Mucilaginibacter gracilis: one gene and its partner. The protein of the gene in region 1 binds, or shares a complex with, the protein of each later gene. Links are inferred from orthologs where the notes say so. Each region holds a gene or a part of one and is shown on either strand. Other genes may lie near its edges. The genes, in order: mnmE and mnmG.

Region 1 (12,665 bases):
GTGGTGTTAAACCGTTTTGATATAGCATATAAAGTTTCGCCTGCCGATACCTTGTACTCGGTAGTTGTTACTTGTGTTTGGGCGGCAACAGCCTCTTTAACAGCGGCAGCAGTTGCTACGGGTTTTTCCATAGCAGGCGAAGTGCGGATATTGAAGTTGTTGTTTGCAAACGACGGTTTTTTTACAGTTTCGATAAAGGGCCTGTCGGTAGGTACTTTTATAGTTTGCCCTATGCTTAGTGTGGTGGCGTTATTATTAAAGGCCATAAGCGTTTTCGGGTCAACCTTATATAACCTGGCTATAGAATAAAAGCTTTCGTGCGGATCAACCTTATGGATAATTACTTTTTTGCCGTCTTGGTTTTCTACTCCTATGGAGTCTGCTAGGTTATTGGCAAAAAGCTGAACAGAAATTGATGTTAGTAGTACTATTAATAAAAATTTAAATTTCATCATTGTTTTTAAACGCATTTATAAATTTAAAACCTTCAACTCAATCTTATTTTTGATGTATATCAACCGGTTTTGATGCATTATAAACGCCTCGGGTTGCAATTTTTGTATTCCATCAATCAATAAATCCTCATAAACTAAATTGTTGCCCTGCATTATCAATAATGTTTGGCTCAGGTCAGTCTTAATTAAGGAATGCAAAGATACAATTCTAAAACTATTGTACTCCATGTAATCAATATTACCCCTTAAATCTCCACTTATGTAGGGTTTTATATCGTCGGCCAAGGTTTGTATACCATGCGGAAACTGTATATCGGGGTTTATATCGGCATCAGTAAACTCATTAAACGGGCGTAGGATAGCCCCGTTTTGTGCATCCAAAATAAACAATTTTTGAGGCTGCACCTGGGTATTGTAGGCAACAGGGCCGCCGGTGCTGATGTGGTGGATGGCATAAGTGTAGTTACTCCACAAAACTTGGCCGTTATTACCGTTAATAGCTGTTATGCCTTTATGTACCGGGCTTTGTGCCGATTGATAACCGTGCAAAAACAAAACGCCATTAAAACTACCCTCTATACCGGCCAGCCATTGCTCGTCTAAAGCAAAATCAATAAAATTAGCTTTGCCCAAAAGCATGTCAAAAGCCGAAAACCTAACCGTGCGGCTCTGGGTATTGCGGGTTTCAATATAAAGTAGCTGCCGCGAGGCATCTATTTCCATTTTCCATATTTGCCCGCTAAAAAGCTGCTGTATGTATGTTTTTAACTTTGTCATGTTTGTAATTGCTTCGCAAATATGCCTTTAAATTCAACAATTAAATAAAACATTGTGATGGGGCAAACGTTAAAAATTAAAACAAAATAAAACCCGTAATGAACGCAAAAGAAATTAGCCTTAAAGAAAAAAGCGTACGCCCTGTAGTTGACCACCTTAACGATTTGCTGGCAAATTACCACCTCCATTACCAAAAAACACGTGGCTGCCACTGGAACGTAAAGGGAAAAAGCTTTTTTACCCTGCACGTTAAATTTGAAGAGCTTTATACCGTGGCCCTTACAACTATTGACGAATTGGCCGAACGCATATTAACCTTAGGCAAAGCTCCCTACAGTACCTTTGAAGATTATATTAAAACATCAAAAATTAAGGAAGTAGATACCATTGGTATGAAAGATACCCAAATGGTAAAAGCTTTAATTGATGATATGGCTACACTGATTGAAATGGAGCGCGAGCTTTTAGAACTTACCAGCGAAGCCGGCGACGATGGCACCAACGACATGGTAAACCGCTTTATGCAGTATAAAGAAAAAAATACCTGGATGCTGCGCTCGTTTGTTAACGAAGATTAATTAGAGAGAGAATCAAAATGCCAGAAATCAAATCAATCAAGATTGATTTGATAGGTAAACAAGAAAGCCGACCTTTTAAAAAATCGGCTTTCTTGTTTGATAAAGCTATCGTTTCTATTTTAAGTTATCGTGCTTCGTGATTCCAGCAGCTTAATTCCTACTCAAAACCTTAAACCAAGAGTTAAAAATACGTTGTTATAAGTTCTGTCGATATTGGCATAGGGGCTTGCCGAACTAATGATGTACGGATAAATACTTTCGGAACCGCTAACATTGCTGTAGGTAGCATCAATATAATATAACCCTGTGCGGTAGCCAAGGCCGCCGCTTATGGTTCTGATGTTATTTTGGTAGGCGGTGTTTACGTAAGGGCTGCCTTGAACGCCGTAACCACCACGTATAGCAAACTGACTGGTCAAACGCGCTTCGCCGCCAATATGAGCATTTACGGTTGAGCGGTATAGTTTATGAATGTCGCTATTGTCTTGCGTGGGATCGTACCCACCTGTATTATTGTCATAACCGTCGGCTGTGGTGCTGCTGTTGTCTAAGCGCATTGATGAGTAATCCAGGTAATCAACATCGGCAGTAATAAAGCCGTAATTTTTAAAAAACACCGCCGCTCCACCACTCACCTTTAAAGGTGTACGCAAGCTGTACGATAGCGGGTAATCTGCCGGGCCATCGGCATAATATGAGCTGCCTACATATTGTGTTTTAAGGCTTTCGCTATAGTCATCATCAATAACGTACCAGGTAGGTGTGGTTACGCTTAAACCCAGCCTTAATGCATCAACAGGTTTGTATATGGCACCAAAGGTTGCGTTAATTCCCGTACCCTTAGTGGTTTGATTTTGAGCGTATTGTGTGTTGTAATCTAAATTGTCGAAGTCTTGATGCCCGCTTTCACTAAATGTATTAGTGCTATTGTACCTCAGGCTGGTAACGCCGATGCCAAAGCCAAGATAGAGTTGATTGCTGTAATTAGCACCTACCGAAAAATTGAAAGCTGTTTGACCGCCCGTGTTGGTGGTGGTGTTAATTTGGTCAACAGGTTTTATATTAGCGTGAACGTTAGACTGGTAAGGCAAAGCCGAACCCGCTGTAGTGGGTTCAAACAGATATTGGTTATAAGCCCAGTTTTGTAAAGAGCCATCGCTGGTTGCGGTTGGATCGGTATTGGCAAGTTGCGTAAAGCGATCTACCAGCGAGTTATTGGCGTTTTTGCCGCCATAGGTTGTATTAGCATAAAAATCGTTAGTACGATTGTACGATATACCATAATTTATGCTCAACCAGCCTTTGGTTTTATCTTCGCCGCGGGGCTTATTTAAACGGGTATAAAAAACCGCAGATGCGTTATTGAAATTTACATTATTGGATTGAGCTTTATTATCGGTATTTGTTGTACCCGCAAAGTAAGTTGATTTTGCTTGCGCATTGTTAAACTCCGGCGTAATACTCAACTCAGATTTGGTGAAGAAACCTAAACCGGCGGGGTTGCCGCTAATGTTACTCAAATCGCCACCAATGGCTGTACCGGCATTACCCAAGCCTTTAAACCGGGCGGTTGAGCCGGTTTGAAATTGTGAGAATTTTAAGGCATCGCCCGAATATTGGGCAAAACCACTTTTTGTAACAGCTACTATAGCCGCCACTGTTAGCATATATTTAATTTTCATAGATTTTTAAAAAGTTAAGGCCTTACCGGTCTGGAACTGCCATTGCTTCTTTCGCCACCACCACTGCTACCGCCCGACGAGCCCGAACTTGACGGTTGCGGGGTATAACTAGGCTGCGGCTGTGATTGTGGCCTTTGCTGAGTTTGGGTTGTTGTTTGTGGCTGATAACCTGTAGAATTGGGCCTTGCCTGCCTTCCCGAATAGCTGGTGCTGTTGCCGCCATTGTTTACTGTAGCAACGCCCGAAGGCCTGCCGCCGGGGTTGTAGGTTTGCACTCCCCTGCCAGAATTTGTATACCCAATAGTACTACGGGTAGTGTTAATAGGCACACTTGGGCCACGATAAGGGCGTGCCGTATTGTTGTTACGTGCAACGTTATAATAAGACACCGCACCCCAATAAGGCGAATAACCATAGCCTATTGTTGAGCCATAGTAGTTGTTAAAATACGGGTTGTAACCGTAACCGCCATAATAGCTATATGGGTTATAACCAAAGTAGCCGCCGCCAAAATAGCCATAGCCAAAACCTACACCAAGGCCAAAGCCGCTATAATAAGGGCTGTACTGGCCGTAATACAAATCGTCGTAATACGACGACAAAAATGGCGAATAGTTATAAAAGCGGTTTAAACGTGCCGAATAGCTATCGTAGTAATAATAATCGTTATCATCATAACCGTTATCGCCATTGTCTTGCCGATAATTATCTTGCCTAACGGCGTACACTGGTTGTTCGCCGGCAACGGCTTTAGTGCTATAAACATCATCGTTAGCATCGTTTTGGTTTGATGCCAATTTATTTTGTGTAGAACAGGAACTCAGCGCAATAGCACCGATCAAGATCATTCCATTAAGTATGTTCCGTTTCATTTTTATAATTGGTTAAAGTAAAAGTTTAAATAAAGTATAAATTTATAAATTTGACGGCAATAATAACATAATTAAACAGTCAAATTTTATACCAATATTATATGAGCAAAGGGGTTGTTAGTAAAGACGAAGATTATTCGCAATGGTTTAATGATTTAGTAGTAAAAGCCGATCTGGCCGAACATTCGGCTGTTAAAGGGTGCATGGTCATTAAACCCTACGGATATTCCATCTGGGAAAAAATGCAAGCTGTATTAGATCAAATGTTTAAAGATACGGGGCACAGTAACGCATATTTTCCGCTTTTTATCCCAAAATCGTTTTTCTCTAAAGAGGCCAGCCACGTTGAGGGCTTTGCTAAAGAGTGCGCGGTTGTAACACATTACCGCCTTAAAAACGATGGCAACGGCAATATTATTGTTGACGAAACTGCAAAACTTGAAGAAGAACTGATTGTTAGGCCAACATCCGAAACCATCATCTGGAATACATACCGGGGTTGGATTCAATCATACCGTGATTTGCCGCTTTTAATAAACCAATGGGCAAACGTAGTACGTTGGGAAATGCGTACACGCCTTTTTTTGCGCACCACCGAGTTTTTATGGCAAGAGGGCCACACAGCCCACTCAACCGCCGAAGAAGCCATAGCCGAAACCGAGCAAATGCTACATGTTTATGCCGATTTTGCCGAAAACTGGCTGGCATTACCCGTAGTGCGTGGCCGCAAAACCGCTAACGAGCGTTTTGCCGGTGCCTTAGATACTTATTGTATTGAGGCCCTGATGCAGGATGGCAAGGCATTGCAGGCAGGTACATCGCACTTTTTAGGGCAAAATTTTGCCAAAGCTTTTGATGTTAAATTTACCAGCAAAGAAGGCAAACAAGAGTTTGTGTGGGCAACATCATGGGGGGTATCAACCCGTTTAATGGGCGCCCTGGTAATGGCTCATTCGGACGATTCGGGCTTGGTATTGCCACCAAAACTGGCACCAATACAGGTTGTAATTGTGCCCATCTTCCGCAGTGAAGAAGAACTGGCGCAGATTACCGAGTTTGTAAATAAATTATCAAAAGAGTTAAAATCGAAAAACATACGGGTTAAGTACGATAGCCGCGATACCCAACGCCCAGGCTTTAAATTTGCAGAGTACGAGCTGAAAGGCATCCCGCTGAGGGTGGCAATTGGCGGTCGTGATTTGGCAAATGGCACGGTTGAGTTGGCTCGTCGCGATACCAAAACCAAAGAAACTGTTCAGCAGGAAGGCTTAACCGAACTGATTGAGAACTTACTGGTTGAGATACAGGATAATATTTTTCAAAAAGCATTCAAATTTCGTGCAGAAAACACCCGCGAAGTGGATACTTACGAAGACTTTAAACGCACGCTGGACGAAACCCCTGGTTTCATTTCGGCCCATTGGGACGGCACACCCGAAACCGAAGAACGCATTAAACAAGAAACAAAAGCCACCATTCGCTGCATACCATTAGATAACAAGCAGGAAGAAGGCAAATGTATATTAACCGGCAAGCCAAGCACGCAAAGGGTATTGTTTGCAAGGGCGTATTAGCCCCCCTAACCCCCTAAAGGGGGAACAAAGGATTGAATGATTGTGATGCACATTACTGACGTAAAGTATTACGGTATTTGTTTGAAATTTCAGTTTCAGAGTATTTACATAATTTGGATATTGGATGAGGTTGACACGGTATTATTAGATGAACAATCAAAGATAATTGGATTTAAAACGGTTGATGAGCTGCATGTTTTTCTCGAAAAGAACAATATGCAACTTACCGACGAAGTTAGTTGCGTTGATGTCGGAAAAGTACAGCGATGGATAGTAAGCCCCAATAAGAATATTGATTACCTTACCTTTTTAGATACCTGGAATTTATTTATCGATATATCGGAATCCTTAAATATAGCGTACCTTGGAGATAAAAAAGGAGCTGTCCGCAATTCTGTTTATAACAAGCTATTTGATAGGGCTGGCCCATTTATCACGCAAGATTCAAGTGCTATTTTTAACGAAAAGGAAATAGTGGTATTGGCAAAGATCATGGAAAATGGTTTTGATCTACTGCTTAATAATTTATCCATAACTGTTAAACCTGTCCTTCCCTAAAGGAAACAGAATTTATAATTGCTCCCCCTTTAGGGGGCCGGGGGGCTCAACATTATGCTATCATGAAATTCGGAACTAAAGCAATACACGCGGGCCAGGAGCCCGACCCAACAACAGGTGCCGTAATGACACCCATATACCAAACATCAACCTACTGGCAAAAAACGCCGGGCGATAATAAAGGGTACGAATATTCGCGCGGTACAAACCCAACCCGCAACGCTTTAGAAAATTGCCTGGCAGCTTTAGAGAATGCAAAGCATGGCCTGGCTTTTTCCAGCGGTTTGGGTGCTACGGATGCCGTGATGAAGCTGTTGTTACCCGGCGACGAGGTAATTACCGGCGACGACCTTTACGGCGGCTCGTACCGTATGTTTACCAAAATATTTGCCAACTTTGGTATCAAGTTCCATTTTCTGGATATGTCTAAACCAGAGAATATTACGCCCTACGTTAACGATAAAACCAAACTCATCTGGATTGAAACGCCTACCAATCCAACCATGAAAATTATTGATATTGCAGGCGTAGCGCAAATAGCTAAAGCAAACAATATTTTACTTTGTGTGGATAATACCTTTGCATCGCCATTTCTGCAAAATCCTATTGATTTAGGTGCCGATATTGTGATGCATTCCGCAACAAAATACCTCGGCGGGCACTCGGACGTGGTAATGGGTGCCCTGATGCTTAACGATGATGAACTATATAAAAAACTATGGTTTATTTACAATGCAACCGGCGCAACTCCCGGTCCGCAGGATAGCTTTTTGGTGTTGCGCGGTATAAAAACCCTGCACCTGCGCATGAAAGCCCATTGCGAAAACGGACGCCAGATAGCGCAATACCTAAAAACGCATCCCAAAATTGACAAACTATACTGGCCCGGTTTTGAAGACCATCCCAACCACGATATTGCCAAAAAGCAAATGCGCGATTTTGGCGGCATGATTTCGTTCACCGTAAAGGGAGCTACTTTAGAAGATACTTATAAACTGGCCGGCTCATTCAAAGTATTTACCCTTGCCGAATCGTTAGGCGGTGTAGAATCGTTAATAAACCATCCCGTGAGCATGACGCATGGCTCTATCCCAAAAGAACTCCGCGAAAAAGCCGGCGTTGTTGACAGTCTGCTGCGCCTGAGTGTTGGAGTAGAGGATATTGAGGATTTATTAGAAGATTTGAAGCAGGCTTTAGAAAATGCATAATTCAGCCTATTGTTGCCAGTAGCCAAGCAATTGCACCTTTCCGTGTAATTGCTTGGCTATAATTTATTACTGCAAAATATTTATTGCGATCTTCTATATATCATAGTATTTATGTTTTGGCAGTAGCGTTACCCACTTTAGGTTTATCTTTCAAAACCATTTCTCCTTTAACCAACCATGAGGTGCCAAAGCTAATTAAGGCACCCGCCTCAAGGTAAAAAGTTAGCTGATGCTTATCATTAGGATCTATCCATTTTGAACAAATGGGAACCATAACAATAAAAAGCAGCATTAACACCGCACAAACCCTGTATATTACATTTCTGGTGTACTTTTCTTTGGTTTTTTCTCCTTTAGAACGTGTGAACAAAAAAAAGGATATAAAAGCTAATGTCAAAAATAAAAGCGATGCCGAACCATAATGCAAGCCAGATCTTAAACCGCTATCGGGGTATTTAAATAGTGCGCAAACACTTCCATCAGAATTTTCTGTTGGTAAAAATGCTACGCCGAAAGCACATATCCCGGCAAAGTTAGTCGCAAAGTCGTCGAGCGGACTGAAACCTTTGTAGCTAATAAGAAACAGGCCTACCGCGCAAAGTACACCCACCAACAAACTGCCGGCCATTGTATAATAATAATGGCTAATTGATGGCTGCAACTGGCGGCAGCCCAGCAGGTAGGCCATAGCAACAAGGCCAAACGGAAGTAGAATGCCCAGGAAGCCTATGCTTCGGCGGATGACCCGGTAAGAAATTACTTCTGGATTTTCACGGGTATTATCAGGTAGTTTCATAATGGTAAGGTTTTGGTTTATAGCAAGATATAAAGTATTTTTCATATTGTCAACCACTAATTTACCTGCTATTAAATTGTCCCGTTTTTTTGTTAACTTTATTGTTGGCCTATTTAAACCTACAATAAAAAAAAGTTTTGATAGCTGCTGTTGCTCATTATTCTAATATAAATGATTGAAAATATTAAAGCTTTTTTAGACAGTAAAGTAATACAATACAACCAACCCGGCTTCATCACCAACGATCCTATTTGTATCCCTCACCTGTTTACTAAAAAGCAAGACATCGAGATTATGGGCTTTTGGGCGGCAACCTTAGCCTGGGGGCAGCGTGTTACCATCATCAATAAATGTAGAGAACTTATTAGTTTGATGGACGGTGCACCTCTCGATTTCATTATGAACCACCAGGAGCCCGACCTTAAAAAGCTGCTCCACTTTAAACACCGCACGTTTAACGATATTGATACGCTATACTTCATCAGCTTTTTCAGGCACCATTACGAAAGGCATCAATCGCTGGAAACAGCGTTTATGCCCCCTAGCCCCCTAAAGGGGGAACAAATAAACACACCGCAAATATTAAACGGCAAGTCCCCCAGGACAATTCCACCCCCTTTAGGGGGCCGGGGGGCTTCTTCGCTGGTGCATTTCCACCGTTATTTCTTTTCCCTCCCCCATTTTCCTCAGCGCACTAAAAAGCATGTATCATCGCCCCAGCAAAAATCAACCTGTAAGCGGCTCAATATGTTTTTACGTTGGATGGTAAGGAAAGATGATAAAGGCGTTGATTTTGGTATATGGAACCACATTAAACCTGCCGACCTGATTATGCCCTGCGACTTGCATGTTGACCGCGTGGCCCGCAAGCTCAACCTCATTAGCCGCAAACAAACCGACTGGCAAACAGCCGTGGAACTCACCGAAAAACTGCGCGAATTTGACCCTTTAGACCCCGTTAAGTACGACTTTGCCCTGTTTGGATTAGGTATAGAAGAAAAATTTTAATACCAACTTTGGATAAACTACAGCCGCGTGCCGGCACCGTTGAGGTAAAAATCATAAAACTCGCGCGTAAAATTATCAAGGCTGCCAAAGGTGGCCTTAAAGGCATTGGGTGTTGAAGTTCCCTTTTTCATGAGTACCAATATTGGAGCAAGGTAATCTTTGTCCTGGTTTATCAAAAAATAAACAATACAATACGATGTTGCGTATAGCATGGGTCGCTTGCCTTTATCGTACCAGTCGGCACTTTTATAATTAAAAAAGTTGTTCATATTAAACTGATGCGCCCTTATGCTATCCTTTAATTGTTTGGCATACATGGCTTGTGGCATGTATAATATGCGGTTATCGGTGGTTTCAACCAGGTAGCCAAGCAAAGTAGCAATGCCCTCGTTAAGCCACTGCGGCGGGCGCGGAAAGTTGTATCGCAATATATTGTGGCTCGTTTCGTGAAACAGGGTATTCATGTAATTATCAGACTTATAAATGAACACCTTATTTTGCTTTAGCGAATAAAAGCCATCAATAAAGGTGGTATTCATTTGGTCTTTTTGCACCTCGTTATACTCCCTGTGTTTCCCGTAAAGGTTAATATCAATAGTTACGCTATCATTTTTATGGGTACTAAACACCTGGTTATAAAAATTGGCCTCAAAGCGCCCCATTTTGTTAAGTAGTGCCGTATCGGCATTACTCAATTTACAATTGATGGTATTGATACGGAATATTTGCGCCTTAGTGGTATAACTAAATGTAAGTACAAATAAGCACAAGCAAATAATTTGCTTTAATAAAACAGGCTTTGCCTTAATTTGATGCATGTTTTAGGATAGATTATGGGTTGCAATTATAAAATAAAGCAAAGCATTTGTTTAAACAAAATATTAGGCAACATTAGTTTTACCCATTGATGTAAGGTTAGCGCAAACTATAGGAACATTCCACCCAAATCCCCACCTTTGCATCAATGTCGCAAATTTTATTAAAAGAAGATACCATTGTAGCCCTGGCCACTCCAAACGGCGTAGGTGCTATAGGCGTTATCCGCCTTTCCGGGCCCGATGCCATTGTTATAGCCAACAGCGTTTTTAAAGGCAAAGATTTAACAACCCAAGCATCGCACACCATTCACTTTGGCAATATTGTGGATGATGATGTTGTTTTAGATGAGGTACTGGCATCAATTTTTGTGGCGCCACGCTCTTACACGCGCGAAAACGTAGTCGAAATTTCATGCCATGGCTCATCATACATCATCGAATCTATCATTAAATTATTTATTAAACGAGGCGCACGCGGAGCCAAACCCGGCGAGTTTACGCTAAGGGCCTTTGTAAACGGACAACTGGATTTAAGCCAGGCCGAAGCCGTAGCCGATTTAATTGCCGCTAACTCCAAAGCATCGCAACAGGTAGCCATGCAACAATTACGCGGTGGTTACAGCAGCGAGCTAAAGCAACTGCGCGAGCAGTTGGTAACCTTTGCCTCGTTAATAGAACTGGAGCTCGATTTCTCGGAAGAGGATGTTGAGTTTGCCAATCGCGGGCAGCTTAAACAATTGGTTGTTGATATTAGTAAGATGATAAGCAAACTCATCCAATCGTTTGAGCTGGGGAATGCCATTAAATTGGGCGTTAATACGGTAATAGCAGGGCGGCCAAATGCAGGCAAATCAACCTTGTTAAACGCCTTGCTTAACGAAGAGCGAGCCATAGTGAGCCACATTGCCGGTACCACCCGCGATACTATTGAAGAGGTGCTGAACATTAACGGTATTAATTTTAGACTAATAGACACAGCTGGCTTACGCGAGGCTACCGACACTATAGAAGCCATTGGCGTACAAAAAACGCTGGAAAAAATTAGCCAGAGTGCCTTGCTACTTTACGTGTTTGACGCTCAAACCCTCACCGCCGAAGAGGTACAACAAGATATTGCCCAACTTTTGCATCCCGGCTTGCCGGTATTGGCCATTGCCAATAAAACCGACTTACTACCCAACAGCAGCCTCGCTGCCGATTTTATTTTACCCAACGCTGTAAAGCTAATTGCCGTATCGGCCAAGCAAAAACAACACATTACCGAGCTAAAACAAGCCATATACAACCACGCCGTAAACGGCCAGCTAGCCGGCGACGAAACCCTGGTAACCAACATCCGCCACCTGGAAGCCCTCCAAAAAACAGAAGAAGCCCTTACCCGCGTACTCCACGGCATAGACAACCCCATAGCCTCCGATTTTTTAGCTCTCGACATTAAACAAGCACTCCACTACCTCGGCGAAATAACCGGCATAGTAACCACCGACGATTTACTTGACAATATATTTTCGAAGTTCTGTATCGGGAAGTAAATCCACAAAAGCTCACAAAATAAACACCCAGTAAATATAGCTAAACCCCTGTAAGTAAACACTTGCAGGGGTTTTATTTTTGTTTTTCATTTTTGAATAAATAAAATGTTTTGGTTAAATTTGTTCCTCAGTTGTTCCTTGTTTTAAATTTTGTTCCTCAGAATAAATTATAGGTGAGGTAACTTGACACTTTTAAACACTTTTGTACAATATAATACAAAACATAACAAAAAATGAGCTCAAATATTCGGGTGAAAAGAATTTGCCAGCATTGTGGAGACGAATTTGAAGCCAAGAAAACGGTTACTAAATTTTGTAGTCTTAAATGTGCGCAACGATCATACAAAGCAAATCTAAAAGCGAAAAAAGTTGAAATATGTAATCAAGAGGTAAAAACAATCAAAGAGAAGCCACTGGAAGAATTGAAGTCCAGGGAATTTCTTACCGTACGTGATGCAGCAAAGTTGCTCAACAGTTCCCGTCAGACTATTTATAATTTGATTAGCAGCGGCCACATTCGTGCGGTTAATATAAAATTGAAAAAAACACTGATCCAACGTACTGAAATAGATAAACTGTTTTTGATCCCAGAAACTGTTATTCCAATTTTTGCAATCGAAAAAAAAGTAAAAGAAACCGATTTAGAAGAATGTTACAATATGTCTGAAGTGCAAAAGAAATATAACATTTCTGAAAAGGCGCTCTATGATTTGATTAAACGGGAAGATGTTCCCAAAGTAAAGAAAGGTATCTATTCTTATGTTCCCAAAGAAAGGATAGATCAATTGTTAAACGCTTAAAACTATG
Region 2 (12,610 bases), 3.6 Mb from region 1 along the record:
GGTACCATTGCTTTTTTTGTTGTACTGGGTTATGTTTTCGAGATCAATGTATTAACGCTGATAACCGGGCTTGGTATAGGTGGTATTGCCATTGCGCTGGCAGCTAAAGAAAGTTTAGAAAACTTATTAGGCTCGTTTACAATATTTGTTGATAAACCCTTTGTACTGGGCGATTTTGTTAAAGTTAACGGCGTTGAAGGCACTATTGAAAAGGTAGGCTTTAGAAGCACCCGCATACGTACAGCCGAAAAAAGCGTGGTAACCATGCCTAATAAAAAAATGATTGATACCGCGCTCGAAAACATGAGCGTGCGCAATTACCGCCGCGTTAAGTTTGATGTGGGCTTAACCTACAATACCCCTATTGCCGATATTAAGAACATTGCCGATAAAATTACAAGCTATATTAATGCTCATTCAAAAACCAGCGATGACGGTATTGTAACCTTCGAAAATTTTGGCTCATCATCATTGGATTTGCAGGTTTTGTATTATATTGAAATGATGGATTACAACTGGTACCTTAAAATAAAAGAGGAGATCAATTTTAAAATAATAGAGATAGTGCAACAAAGCGCGGGCGATTTTGCCTTCCCTACCCAAACGGTTATCCATCAAAACCAAACGCCTTTGGCATAATAACCAAAAACATGAAATACTTAATGATGATATTGGGTTTATTATTTATAAATTCGGTTGTAAAGGCACAAACAGAACAAACCATTACAGATCTGGAAGTAGAAAATAAAAAATGCCTGGATAAGGGTCAAGCTATGCTGGGTTGCGAACAAAAATTTTACGGCCAGTTAGATAGTGTTTTAAACGTAGCCTATAAAAATTTGCGCGCTGGCCTAAACCCTACCGAAAAACTGGCTTTAAAAGCAGACCAGTTAAAATGGCTCGCATTAAGAGATAAGGCTTTTGCCGATAGAAAAGGGGCTTTTGCAAGTTCGGCGCAAGATGACAGGATGATTGCCTATGCCGAAATGAATAGTATTGTAAAGGCCCGGGTTAGGTTATTGATAAAAAGGATCAGCATAAATGTGGCAAAGGCATTACCAAATAGGGCACAATGTGTTGAGAAAGAAAGTAAACCTAATGAAAACGGTGATGTTACCATTACCCGCACCTGCACTTATCAAAATTACAGGTCGGTTTCTATAGGCGAGCCTGATTATAAGGGCCGCACTTTTTGGTCGTCTAAAGTATATCTTAAACAAAACGGTGTTTTTGTAAAGGTAACCAACGCTGCCTTTTTTAATCAGAATGGTGATAAGTTGCTGGCTATGTTGAATAAGACCTTCAATGAAGATTTTATGAAAGCCCGGGCCGAAGAAACCGACCCGGATTCGAAAGCCTGTTATGGCGATAAAACCAAGCTTGATTGGTTTAAACCCTAACTCCGCTAATTTAGGTAGTCTATGTCAATAGATTTAAAGAGGTCTTTTGTCTTTTTTGTTATTTCGGATCTTACCCAGGTGTTTCGGATTTTAGTTTGGTAGATGCTTTTTGATATTTCTACTATGTCCTTTGGTGCATATTTTGAAAGTTTGTTTGCTGTTTTTAGTCGTGTATACAACCTGTAGTATGCGATCATGGCTATAAAATTTGCCATTAACCATCCTTCCAGCACATATCGGTTCTGCATGTAGGTTTTGTCTGCAAGCAGGAAGTGCTTGTAGGCGTCAAACATGACTTCTATTTCATTGCGCTGTTTGTAGGTTTCATATAACATTTGTGCGGACACCGCTTCAGGCAGGTGATTCGTGAGTGTAAGTGTTCCAAAACGGTCAACCCGTTCAAAGAAATCAACTTCTTTATACTTATCAGGATGTGTTTGAGTACGGGTAAGGAAATCAGCTTCTTCTTCTACTCTAAGGCGCTCGTCAAGGTAAGTAGTTAGCATCAGTCCTTCTTTTTCATATTCATAATACCAGACCACCCTCTTCTGATAGGTGAAATAATTCTTTATACCTTTTTTAAAATTGGCTTGCTGTAGCGGTTCATAATCTATGAGATTATTATTTCTGTATAGTGGGATAATGAAATGAATGGAGGCAGTTTTGAGGTCAGCGACGTTTTTCTTGCTGTAAAATCCCTTGTCGGCAATGAAAACCACATCTTTGATATTTAGTTCGTCTACACATATCTTCATCGATGTAACGTCAGTAATATTCCCATTGATAAGTCTATAATACACCGGTTGTTGCATTTGTGCAGAAAAAATGTACATCAGGCGTATTTGTGGATCATAGCTATGCTGTGGATTATAACCCATTGCGTTGACTGAAAGATGTTCTGAAAGGGATGGTATGTGCGTAGAATCAATCATTACAAATTTATCCTGCATAGCTTCCCTTACCCCTAATCTGCCTTTCATCCAGCCCAGCAATAGTTCTCTGTTTTCTCCTACATATTTCAATGCAGCTGTAATTGCTTTGTCATCAAGACCTTTTGTGACCCAGTTCAGAGAACAGTAGTCATGTGCATGTTGAAACGGCATACGCTTTATTGGGTGCTGATAAGCAAAACGCATCATTGCTACTGTCAATAATGTTTGACTAACAGGCTCTGGGAAGAGTGTAAGTAAACTGGGAAGATCCTCAGCAAGCAAAGACGTAAAGAGATTATACAATCCGTATGTTTTGATATCTACTACCGGCAGGCTGTTGCCTTTATCTTTTATTAGTTTTTTATCCGACGGGACAAAGCCCTCCTTCTCGGTGATTTTACCAAGAAGTTCCAGGGTTATTTTATCCGTCCGCTTTTTTTCAGAATTATAACGATACTCAACAGCGTACTTGTAAAATGTACCCTTGATAAGCCTGATCTCTGTTTTTGGCTCTTTAAATTTTTGAATCCAGGAAGGTAACGACATAGACAACCTAATTAGGTAGCCCAAAATAAACAAAAAAAGGAACAATCAAGCGTTGTTCCACTATATTTTTCAAAATAGACGGGGTAATTATGCGGAGTTAGGGGTTAAATGGGAAGATATTAACATCGAATTAAAAGATGATTCTCTGGTTTTCAATATATATTACGGTCTTGGCAGTGCTTGTTTACCGCAAGATATGGGCGGCACGTCCTTAAGCATGGCAAGCTTAAAACCATACTTAAGGCCATAAAAAAAGCGCCGCAATAAAACATTACGACGCTTTAACTATAATCATTTTTTTTATCCTTTTCCGCCTAATCCTAAAAAACCTTTTCTCTTTTTCTTGGCTGTGGTATCAACTATACCACGCGCTTTATTGATAGAATCTTTTTTAGCTTGTTCGGCTTTTTGTTTCTTTTTAAAGAAGCCTTTGAGTAAGAAATTGCTTTGAGCGGCTTTTAAATCCTCATTTAAAGTGCCTGTGGTACGTTTAACAGATGTCATGGTGTTTTTAGCCTCATTTACAGTATGTTCCATATCTTTAGCCATTTTATCGTTGTTTAACAAACGGCCTATGCTGCCCTTACCACTATTAATTTTGCCAACAATTTCAGACATATCGCCGGACAGAATGCCCAGGTTATCAACAATTTTAGTTGCTTTGGCAACCAACTTATCGGTATCAAAGGGCGGTATGGTGCGCAATTCTTGTTCGGCATTGGCCGCTTCGGTAGTAGTTGCGCCGCCAGGTGCAATGGTTACCAGCTTATCGCCAATAAAACCATCGGTACCTATTGATAAACGCGCGTCTTTTTTAACAAATTTTTGAAAATTGGTGTTTATCGTTAAATCAACCCTTACAGATGTATCGGTAAGTATTTCAATACTTTCAACAACGCCTACGTTAATACCTGCCAGGCGCACATTATTGCCAACCTGCAGGCCGCCTACGTTTTTAAATATACCGTGTACGCGATAAGTGGAGCTAAACAAGTTTTTTTGGCTGCCTATTAAAAATACGGCGGCAAATAATATCAATATACCAATAGCTGTAAATATGCCTATTTTGAGCTTTTGTCCGGTGGTGGTTTTCATGTTGTTTATTTAAAAAATGATCTTACAAATTCTGATTCCGATTTTGCCAACTCTTCATACGTGCCCTCGGCAACATATGCTCCATCCTGTAACACCAGAATCCTATCGGCGGTTATCTGTGCACACTCCATATCATGGGTAATAATGATGGACGATGTTTTATATTTTTTCTGCATTTCCAGTATCAGTTCACTTATTTCTCTGGATGTAATAGGGTCAAGGCCTGTGGTAGGCTCGTCATAAAGCATAATTTCGGGCTTTACAATTAAGGTACGGGCCAAACCAATACGTTTACGCATACCTCCCGAAAGGTCGGATGGCATTTTATCTATCGCATCGGCCAAACCTACCGATTGCAGTACATCGTTAACACCCTTATCCAGTTCAGCCTGGTCGTGCTGCTTTAATACCCTAATCAGTGGAAATTCCAGGTTGTCGCGCACACTCATCGAATCGTATAGCGCGCCACTTTGAAACAAGAAACCTACTTTAACACGCAATTCCTTTAGTTCCTTGTCGTCCATATCCGACACTTCCTGGCCAAAAACCTTGCATTCACCTTCGTCCTGGGTTAATAAACCCACAATACATTTTATGGTTACCGATTTGCCTGAACCCGACCGGCCCAAAACAACAAGGTTTTCGCCCCGTTTTAAGCTGAGATTAATGTTGGTTAACACATCTTTAGAACCAAAACTCTTTTTAAGGTTTTTAATTTCAACCACAATTTCGTTAGCATTGGCTTTCGGGGCTTCCTTCTCCGATGTTTCTTCGGGCTGTATATCTATTTTTGCTTCCTTTTCCATTGCTTAATAAAAAAATAATTGGGTAATCTGCACAGCTACAACATCTAAAAAGAATATCCATAACGAAGCACTTACCACAGCCGAATTTGCCGCTATACCCACACTCTCGGTACCACGGTTTGAGTTAAAACCTTTATAGCAACCTATAAAACCTACAGCAAAACCAAAAAATACAGTTTTAACCACAGCAGGCAACAAATCGCTAAAATTAACCGAGCTAACGCATTTGTTAAAATAAAGCTGCCAACTGGCGTGGTCGGCAAAATGCACGGCTAAAAAGCCTCCAAAAAGGCCTAAAACATCTCCCATAAGGGTTAATATGGGTATCATAATGGTGGTGGCCAGTATACGCGTAACCACAAGGTATTGCATAGGGTTTGCACCCGATACTTCCATGGCATCAATTTGCTCGGTAACCTTCATACTGCCCAGCTCGGCGCCTATGCCCGATGATATTTTACCTGCACAAATAATGGCTGTAATTACCGGCCCTATCTCGCGCACTATAGATACGCAAACCATATAAGGCAGCATACTGGCTGCCCCAAACTTCACCAACGTAGGGCGCGATTGCAGGGTGAGTACTACCCCCATAATAAAGGATGTAATGCCTACAAGGGTGATTGAACGGTATCCTATCTCGTAACACTGGCGAACAAACTCAGACCATTCAAAACCTCCTGTAAAAAGATTACGAAAAAAACCTTTGAAAAAAGTAGCCTGTTCGCCCACCTCCTCCAGCCATTTTTTCCAACCTGTTAATTCCTGCTCTGCCATGTTTTATTAATTATTATTGTTACAACAAATAAGTTTTGCATTGTTTTGTGTATATTAAAAAATAGTTAACAACTATCTAATTCATTGATAGTTTTAAAAGTTTATACGGTAAATGATAAGACTGAGACCTTAAACATATTTTTGCGGGTTTTGTTTACCAATGGTATATGGTTTTTAACAAACTATGGCATTGTAGTTACATGCCAGCACTTTAGGAAGTTCAGCTCTATTTAAAATTCCGTACTTTTGCAGGAAATTTTTTAACATCGATTTTGAAAAAAGCTATCATAGTTGGAGCGAGCGGACTGGTTGGTAATGAATTGCTACATCTTTTATTACAATCATCTGATTATCAAGAAATTATGATTTTGGTAAGGAAGGAAATGCCTTTATCTCACCCAAAGCTTTTACAACTTATTGTTGATTTTGACAACTTAGATAACTGGGAAACGGCAATTACCGGGCACGCCCTATTTTGCTGCCTGGGTACTACGTTGAAAAAAACACCCGATTTAACACAATACCGAAAAATTGACCATGATTACCCTTTGCAATTGGCTCAAATAGCTTTTGGCAACAAGGTAAAGCAATATCATTTGGTTTCGGCACTTGGTGCAAACGTCAAATCAAAAAGCTTTTATACCAGGCTTAAAGGCGAAACCGAACGTGATATAGAAAAGGTGCCGTTAAAGGCTATACATATTTACAGGCCATCGTTATTAACAGGCAACAGAAGAGAGGATAGGCTTTTAGAACGTATTGCAATAGCAGCAATGAAATTTATAAACCCTTTATTAACAGGTGGTTTACAAAAATATAAAAGTATAGCAGCCGCAACTGTGGCACGGGCTATGCTCAATCAATCATTAAAAACCGAGGCTGGTATATTTATCCATCCTTCAGATAAAATAAAACAATTAGCGTGAGTACTTACATTTCAGCAGAGAACCTTGGCCATTCGTTTAACGATACCTGGTTATTCCGTCAGTTAACATTTGGCATTAACCGTGGCCGCAGGGTAGCCCTTGTGGGCGCAAACGGCGCAGGCAAATCAACACTTTTAAAATTATTGGCCGGTAAATTTTTGCCTGTAGAGGGCAAAGTTGTGCGCAGTAAAGAGCTAAAGCTTGGCTACCTTGAGCAAGACCCTCAATTTGTAAAGGGCGCTACCATAAGCGACTTTATTTTCCAGGCAGATAACGTTCAACAACAGTTAATACGTCGGTATGAAGAGTTGTTAGAAGATGAACCCGATAATTACGAAGCTATTGAAAAAGTTACCGAAGAGATAAGCAACCTGGAGGCCTGGGAATATGAGCATAACATTAAAACAATTTTGGGACGCTTAGATATTCACCACCTGGAACAAAAGATAGAAACGCTATCGGGAGGGCAAAAAAAGCGTTTGGCTTTAGCGCAACTACTTATTGCCGACCCGGAAATTTATGTTTTGGATGAGCCTACCAACCATTTGGATATTGATACTATTGAATGGCTTGAAAGCTTATTAACCGAAGGCAACAAAACCATATTGTTGGTTACGCACGATAGATACTTTTTGGATAACGTTTGCAACGAGATTATTGAGATTGACCGTGGTAAGATTAATAACTACTCGGGTAGCTATTTGTATTATTTAGAAAAGAAAGCCGAGCAGGAAGCTGCAGATGCTGCACAGTTTTCTAAAAACAAAAACTTGTTACGTAAAGAGCTGGATTGGATGCGCAGACAGCCACAGGCGCGTGGTACAAAATCAAAAGCGCGGATTGACGCCTTTTACGACCTGGAAGAAAAAACTAAAGATGGCGGACCTAAAGAAAAAGTACAGTTAAGTACCAAAACCGCCCGCCAGGGAAATAAAATATTAGAGATAGACAACATTAGTATTGGCTTTAACGGTAATGAGTTAATTAGCAACTTTAGCTATACCTTTAAAAAAGGCGACCGCATTGGTTTAGCCGGAAAGAACGGTACGGGCAAATCAACCTATCTTAACTTAATAACCGGTGCCTTACAACCCGATAAAGGCACCATTGATAAAGGCGATACTACGGTGATGGGTTATTTCCACCAAAGCGGTATTACTTTTAAAGGCACCGAGCGCGTTATTGACGTTGTTACCGATGTTGCCGAGTACATAACGATGGCCGATGGTAAAACCATTACAGCATCAAACCTGCTTACGCAGTTTCTGTTCCCTCCTGCCAAGCAATACGGTTTAATATCAAAACTGAGTGGTGGCGAGAAAAAGCGCTTGCAGTTGATGCACATCCTGATGAAGAACCCAAACTTTTTGATTCTGGATGAGCCCACCAACGATTTGGACATTGATACCCTTAACGTACTTGAGGAGTTTTTAATATCTTATCCGGGTGTATTGATATTGGTAACTCACGATAGGTATTTGCTGGATAAATTAACCGACCAGTTATTTATTTTAGAAGGCAATGGCAAGGTGTTAATTTATAACGGCAATTACTCTTCATACAGAAGTGACGTAGAAGAAATGAAAGCAGAAGCAAAACGTGCTGCTAAAAATCCCGCTTCAAAAAAAACTGAAGAACCTGCTGTAAAAAAAAGCAAACTGGCTTTTAAGGAGCAACAAGAACTACTATCATTAGAAAAAGATATAGCGCACCTTGAACAAGAAATAAGGAACTTTACCGTTCAATTAAACTCGGGTATTACAAACCACGAGGAGCTTGCTTACCTGGCCGATAAAATTCAAGACATGAATGATACCCTGGACGAGAAAACCTTCCGCTGGTTAGAGCTAAATGAATTAAACGAAACGGCATGAAAACATCTGATATAATAGCAACCGTTGGCGTTATCATTTTATTAGTGGGTTTCTTTTTAAACCTCAATAAAAGGATAGCATCCGATAGTAAGTTTTATATCTGGTGCAATATAATTGGTGCAGGAATGAATTGCTATGCATCCTACCTTATTAGTTTTTATCCGTTTTTGATACTTGAAGCTATCTGGACAGCAGTGGCAGCAGCGTCGTTATTTAAGAATGTTCCACGTGGAACATTAAACGAATAAGACACAACCAATCAATGTTCCACGTGGAACATTGATTGAATAATTATTTAACTTATTAAAATGTTCCACGTGGAACATGCAATAAAAGATGTTTAAAAAATATAATGTTATTGTAGTTGGTGCGGGCCATGCCGGTTGCGAAGCAGCGGCGGCAGCGGCAAACCTGGGATCGAGCGTATTGCTTGTTACCATGAACATGGGCACCATTGCACAAATGAGCTGTAACCCCGCTATGGGCGGCGTTGCAAAAGGGCAAATTGTGCGGGAGATTGACGCCTTAGGTGGATATTCGGGCATAATATCCGATAAAACAAGTATCCAATTCAGGATGCTTAACTTAAGTAAAGGCCCCGCCATGTGGAGCCCACGCACCCAAAACGACAGGATGCGATTTGCCGAAGAATGGCGTTTAGCATTAGAAAGAACACCAAATGTTGACCTATTTCAGGATATGGTGAGTTCGCTTTTAATTAAAGGCAATACCGTTTGCGGTGTTAAAACTGCCTTAGGGATAGAGATAGAAAGCGATGCAGTAGTACTTACCAACGGTACTTTTTTAAATGGAGTAATACATATTGGCGAGAAAAAGTTTGGTGGAGGCCGTACTGCCGAACGGGCAGCAACAGGTTTAACAGAGCAATTGGTTACCCTGGGGTTTGATGCTGGCCGAATGAAAACGGGTACGCCGCCAAGGGTGGATGGCCGATCGTTAAACTATTCGTTGATGGAAGAACAGTGGGGCGATGAAAAGCGCGGACGTTTTTCGTACACGGATGTTAAGCTAATGGACAAACAACGCTGCTGCTGGATTACCTATACTAACGGCAAAGTACACGAAACACTGAAGGAAGGCTTTGAAAAATCGCCTATGTTTACCGGCCGTATTAAAGGATTAGGCCCGAGATATTGCCCATCTATTGAAGACAAAATTAACCGTTTTGCCGAACGCGACAGGCATCAAATATTTGTAGAACCCGAAGGAGCGCATACTGTAGAAATTTATGTTAACGGTTTTTCTACATCGTTACCTGAGGATATACAGTACAAAGCCCTTACACAAATACCGGGCTTTGAAAACGTAAAAATGTTTAGACCCGGTTACGCTATAGAATACGACTACTTCCCCCCTATTCAATTAGGTTTAACTTTAGAAACTAAATTAATATCAAACCTGTTTTTTGCGGGGCAAATAAACGGCACAACCGGGTACGAAGAAGCAGCATCGCAAGGCTTAATTGCAGGTATAAACGCACACCAAAAAGTGCACGATAAGCATGAACTGATTATGAAAAGATCAGAATCGTACATCGGTGTTTTGATTGATGACCTGGTTACGAAGGGAACTGAAGAGCCTTACCGCATGTTTACATCGAGAGCTGAACACCGCTTATTGTTAAGACAAGACAATGCCGACATCCGGCTGAGCCCAATTGGGTTTGAATTGGGTTTGATAAGCCAGGAAAGACTGGACAAGGTAAACAGGAAAATTGCCGACTCGGACACGATAGTAAATTTTGTAAGGAATAAATCTATCGACGCAGTAGATGTAAATTCGCTTTTGGAAGAGTTAGGTACAAGCCCGCTAAACCAAAATGTAAAGATGGTAAGCTTAATAGGCAGACCACAAGTTGGCTTTAACGACCTAAGAAAAGTTGACCAATCGTTAAACGATATACTCGCTAATTACGATAATGAAACCGTTGAACAGGCCGAGATTAAAATAAAATATGAGAGCTATTTTGAAAAAGAAATGGACATTGTTAACCGCATGAAAAAAATGGAAGACAAAGAAATCAATCCCGAATTCAATTATCATCAATTGGTGTCGCTGTCAAAAGAGGCACGCGAAAAATTAATGCGCATCAAACCTCGCACTTTAGGGCAAGCTTCACGCATTTCGGGTGTGTCGCCGTCGGATATTTCGGTTTTGATGGTTCACGTGAGCAGATAGCTGTTTAAATATTTGATTTTCAATGTTTTATAAAATATTGTATTAGAGCCAATATTTTAAAATTTTAATACCGTTATTTATCAAAACATAAAAGTGTCTTATAAAGCCTAAAAATGACCTTTAACGCAAAACGCAATTTAATTTTACAAAATTTACTACTCATTATAGCCATTTTTGTGGCTTTTGGCTGTGCTAACATTCAACGACCACTTGGCGGACCCCGAGACAAGACTCCGCCCAAATTATTGAAGGCTACACCGGCAAACTCAACCCGTAACTTCAATGCTAAAATTATTCAACTAGATTTTGATGAATATTTTAAGTTGAACAGCATTTACCAAGAAATCACCATTAGTCCGGATGTGGCCAAAGCACCTGAATATAGTGTGCGGCAAAAAAGTTTAATCATAAAACTTAAAGACACACTTGAAAAAAATACCACCTATGTAATAAACTTTGGTAAAGCTATTGCCGATGTAAACGAAGGAAACGTTTTAAAAAATTTCACTTATGTTTTTTCAACCGGTTCGCATATCGATTCGTTAACGGTTTCGGGAGTTGTGGTTAACCCGCTTTCTCAAACTAAAGAAAAAGATGTTACCGTGATGCTTATCCCGCTCAAACTCGATTCGGTTTATTACCGTAAAAAGAAACCGGCAATTTATGCAACTACCGATACAGCCGGCAATTTTAAAATGAGTAACCTGCATACCGGCGACTATAAAATTTATGCATTAAAGGAAACCAACAATAATAAAATTTATGATGCCGATGATGAGCTGATAGGCTTTACTAAAAACATCATTCATTTAAATAGAGATACGGCAAATATCCGCCTTCAAATTTTTAAACAAATGCCCGATAAACTTAGGCCGCTAGAACGACGGATAGATGCTGATGGTAAATTGTTTTTTACTTTTAATAAAGGCATACCAAACCCGGGCGTAAAAATACAGGACCCAGACCTGGACGCGCAAAAGATTGTTGAATTTGGACGTAATGCCGATACGGCGACGATTTATTTAAAAACGATGAAGTTTGATTCGATCAAGGTTTCATTTTTAAACAATGGCAAACCACTGGATACAATAACGCTGCGCCGAAGCCAAAGAGATACCTACAAACGAAAAATATCGCTTGAGTATAATACACCAAACGATAAATTAAAACCCGGTGCCGATTTAATGGTTAAAGCTAACTACCCTATTGCATCAATTGATAAAGGGCGTATAACTTTAACAGAAGATTCGGTAGAAGTTAACGAAACCGATTTTAATTTAATACCGAACGAAACCGATTCGAAGAAATTTATAATCAAGTACAAATGGCGGCCAAATAAAACTTACAGCCTTGCATTTAACGAGGGAACCTTCGCTGATATTTATGGTGATAAAAACTCGCGCTTGCCTAAAAAATTTGAATTGGATAAACCCGAAAATTATAGCAAGCTAATTTTAAATGTTACGGTGCCTGATACCGGACATTATGTTGTGCAGTTACTAAATACTTCGGACGTTGAGATACGCAGCGATGTAATCACCAAAAGCGAAAAGTTAGTTTACAATAATTATTACACAACTAAATATCACATTAAAGTTATATACGATACCAACCACAATGGTAAGTGGGACACTGGAAGCGTTAAACTAAAAACTCAGCCCGAAAACATATGGCTATCTAAAAAGGAAGTTAGTTTAAGGGCCAATTGGGATATTACCGAAGATGTTGTGATACCTAAAGAAACTAAATCTCCTTAAACCAACTGGAATACATAATGTAGTTATTAGGCAATCGCATTAACATTTCGCGCTGCTCACTGGTTATTGGTTTTATTTTTTTTGCGGGCGTACCTGCATATATATAACCTGACTCGCATATGGTGTTTTCTAACACAACAGAACCAGCGCCAATGATAACGAATTCCTGAACATCGGCATGATCCATCACTATGGCACCCATGCCAACCAGTACGTTATTGTGCAGCTTACAGCCATGTACTAATGCGTTATGGCCGATAGATACATTATCGCCAATGGTTGTAGCAGCGCGCAGGTA

Evidence for each region.
Region 2: the proteins of mnmE (region 1) and mnmG are in contact, whole or in part, in a solved structure (PDB 9HIP), measured with the Escherichia coli proteins. The link is inferred for Mucilaginibacter gracilis from one-to-one orthologs.

Annotation. Positions count from the first base shown.
Region 1 is NZ_RBKU01000001.1:5,080,061-5,092,725, forward strand. What follows is about bases 9,688-12,665. They hold mnmE (tRNA uridine-5-carboxymethylaminomethyl(34) synthesis GTPase MnmE), read left to right. Parts: upstream 9,688-10,472; coding sequence 10,473-11,858; downstream 11,859-12,665. Other genes in these bases: BDD43_RS22550 (hypothetical protein), read right to left, coding at 9,688-10,326; BDD43_RS22560 (helix-turn-helix domain-containing protein), read left to right, coding at 12,092-12,658. Outside these bases: BDD43_RS22500 (LysM peptidoglycan-binding domain-containing protein), read right to left, coding at 1-455; BDD43_RS22505 (DUF4905 domain-containing protein), read right to left, coding at 471-1,232; BDD43_RS22510 (Dps family protein), read left to right, coding at 1,331-1,810; BDD43_RS30890 (hypothetical protein), read left to right, coding at 1,828-1,950; BDD43_RS22515 (OmpP1/FadL family transporter), read right to left, coding at 1,972-3,492; BDD43_RS22520 (hypothetical protein), read right to left, coding at 3,507-4,364; proS (proline--tRNA ligase), read left to right, coding at 4,466-5,938; BDD43_RS22530 (hypothetical protein), read left to right, coding at 5,984-6,496; BDD43_RS22535 (cystathionine gamma-synthase), read left to right, coding at 6,559-7,704; BDD43_RS22540 (hypothetical protein), read right to left, coding at 7,814-8,545; BDD43_RS22545 (TIGR02757 family protein), read left to right, coding at 8,672-9,508; more of BDD43_RS22550, read right to left, coding at 9,526-9,687. UniProt on the Escherichia coli protein: Exhibits a very high intrinsic GTPase hydrolysis rate. Involved in the addition of a carboxymethylaminomethyl (cmnm) group at the wobble position (U34) of certain tRNAs, forming tRNA-cmnm(5)s(2)U34.
Region 2 is NZ_RBKU01000001.1:1,531,768-1,544,377, reverse strand. What follows is about bases 8,201-11,123. They hold mnmG (tRNA uridine-5-carboxymethylaminomethyl(34) synthesis enzyme MnmG), read left to right. Parts: upstream 8,201-8,692; coding sequence 8,693-10,555; downstream 10,556-11,123. Other genes in these bases: BDD43_RS06485 (Ig-like domain-containing protein), read left to right, coding at 10,669-11,123; BDD43_RS06495 (CBU_0592 family membrane protein), read left to right, coding at 8,353-8,604; BDD43_RS06500 (ABC-F family ATP-binding cassette domain-containing protein), read left to right, coding at 8,201-8,356. In the rest of the region: BDD43_RS06535 (mechanosensitive ion channel family protein), read left to right, coding at 1-639; BDD43_RS06530 (lysozyme inhibitor LprI family protein), read left to right, coding at 651-1,400; BDD43_RS06525 (transposase), read right to left, coding at 1,406-2,878; BDD43_RS06520 (MlaD family protein), read right to left, coding at 3,179-3,973; BDD43_RS06515 (ABC transporter ATP-binding protein), read right to left, coding at 3,979-4,779; BDD43_RS06510 (MlaE family ABC transporter permease), read right to left, coding at 4,783-5,556; BDD43_RS06505 (Rossmann-fold NAD(P)-binding domain-containing protein), read left to right, coding at 5,829-6,482; more of BDD43_RS06500, read left to right, coding at 6,479-8,200; more of BDD43_RS06485, read left to right, coding at 11,124-12,312; BDD43_RS06480 (gamma carbonic anhydrase family protein), read right to left, coding at 12,299-12,610. UniProt on the Escherichia coli protein: NAD-binding protein involved in the addition of a carboxymethylaminomethyl (cmnm) group at the wobble position (U34) of certain tRNAs, forming tRNA-cmnm(5)s(2)U34.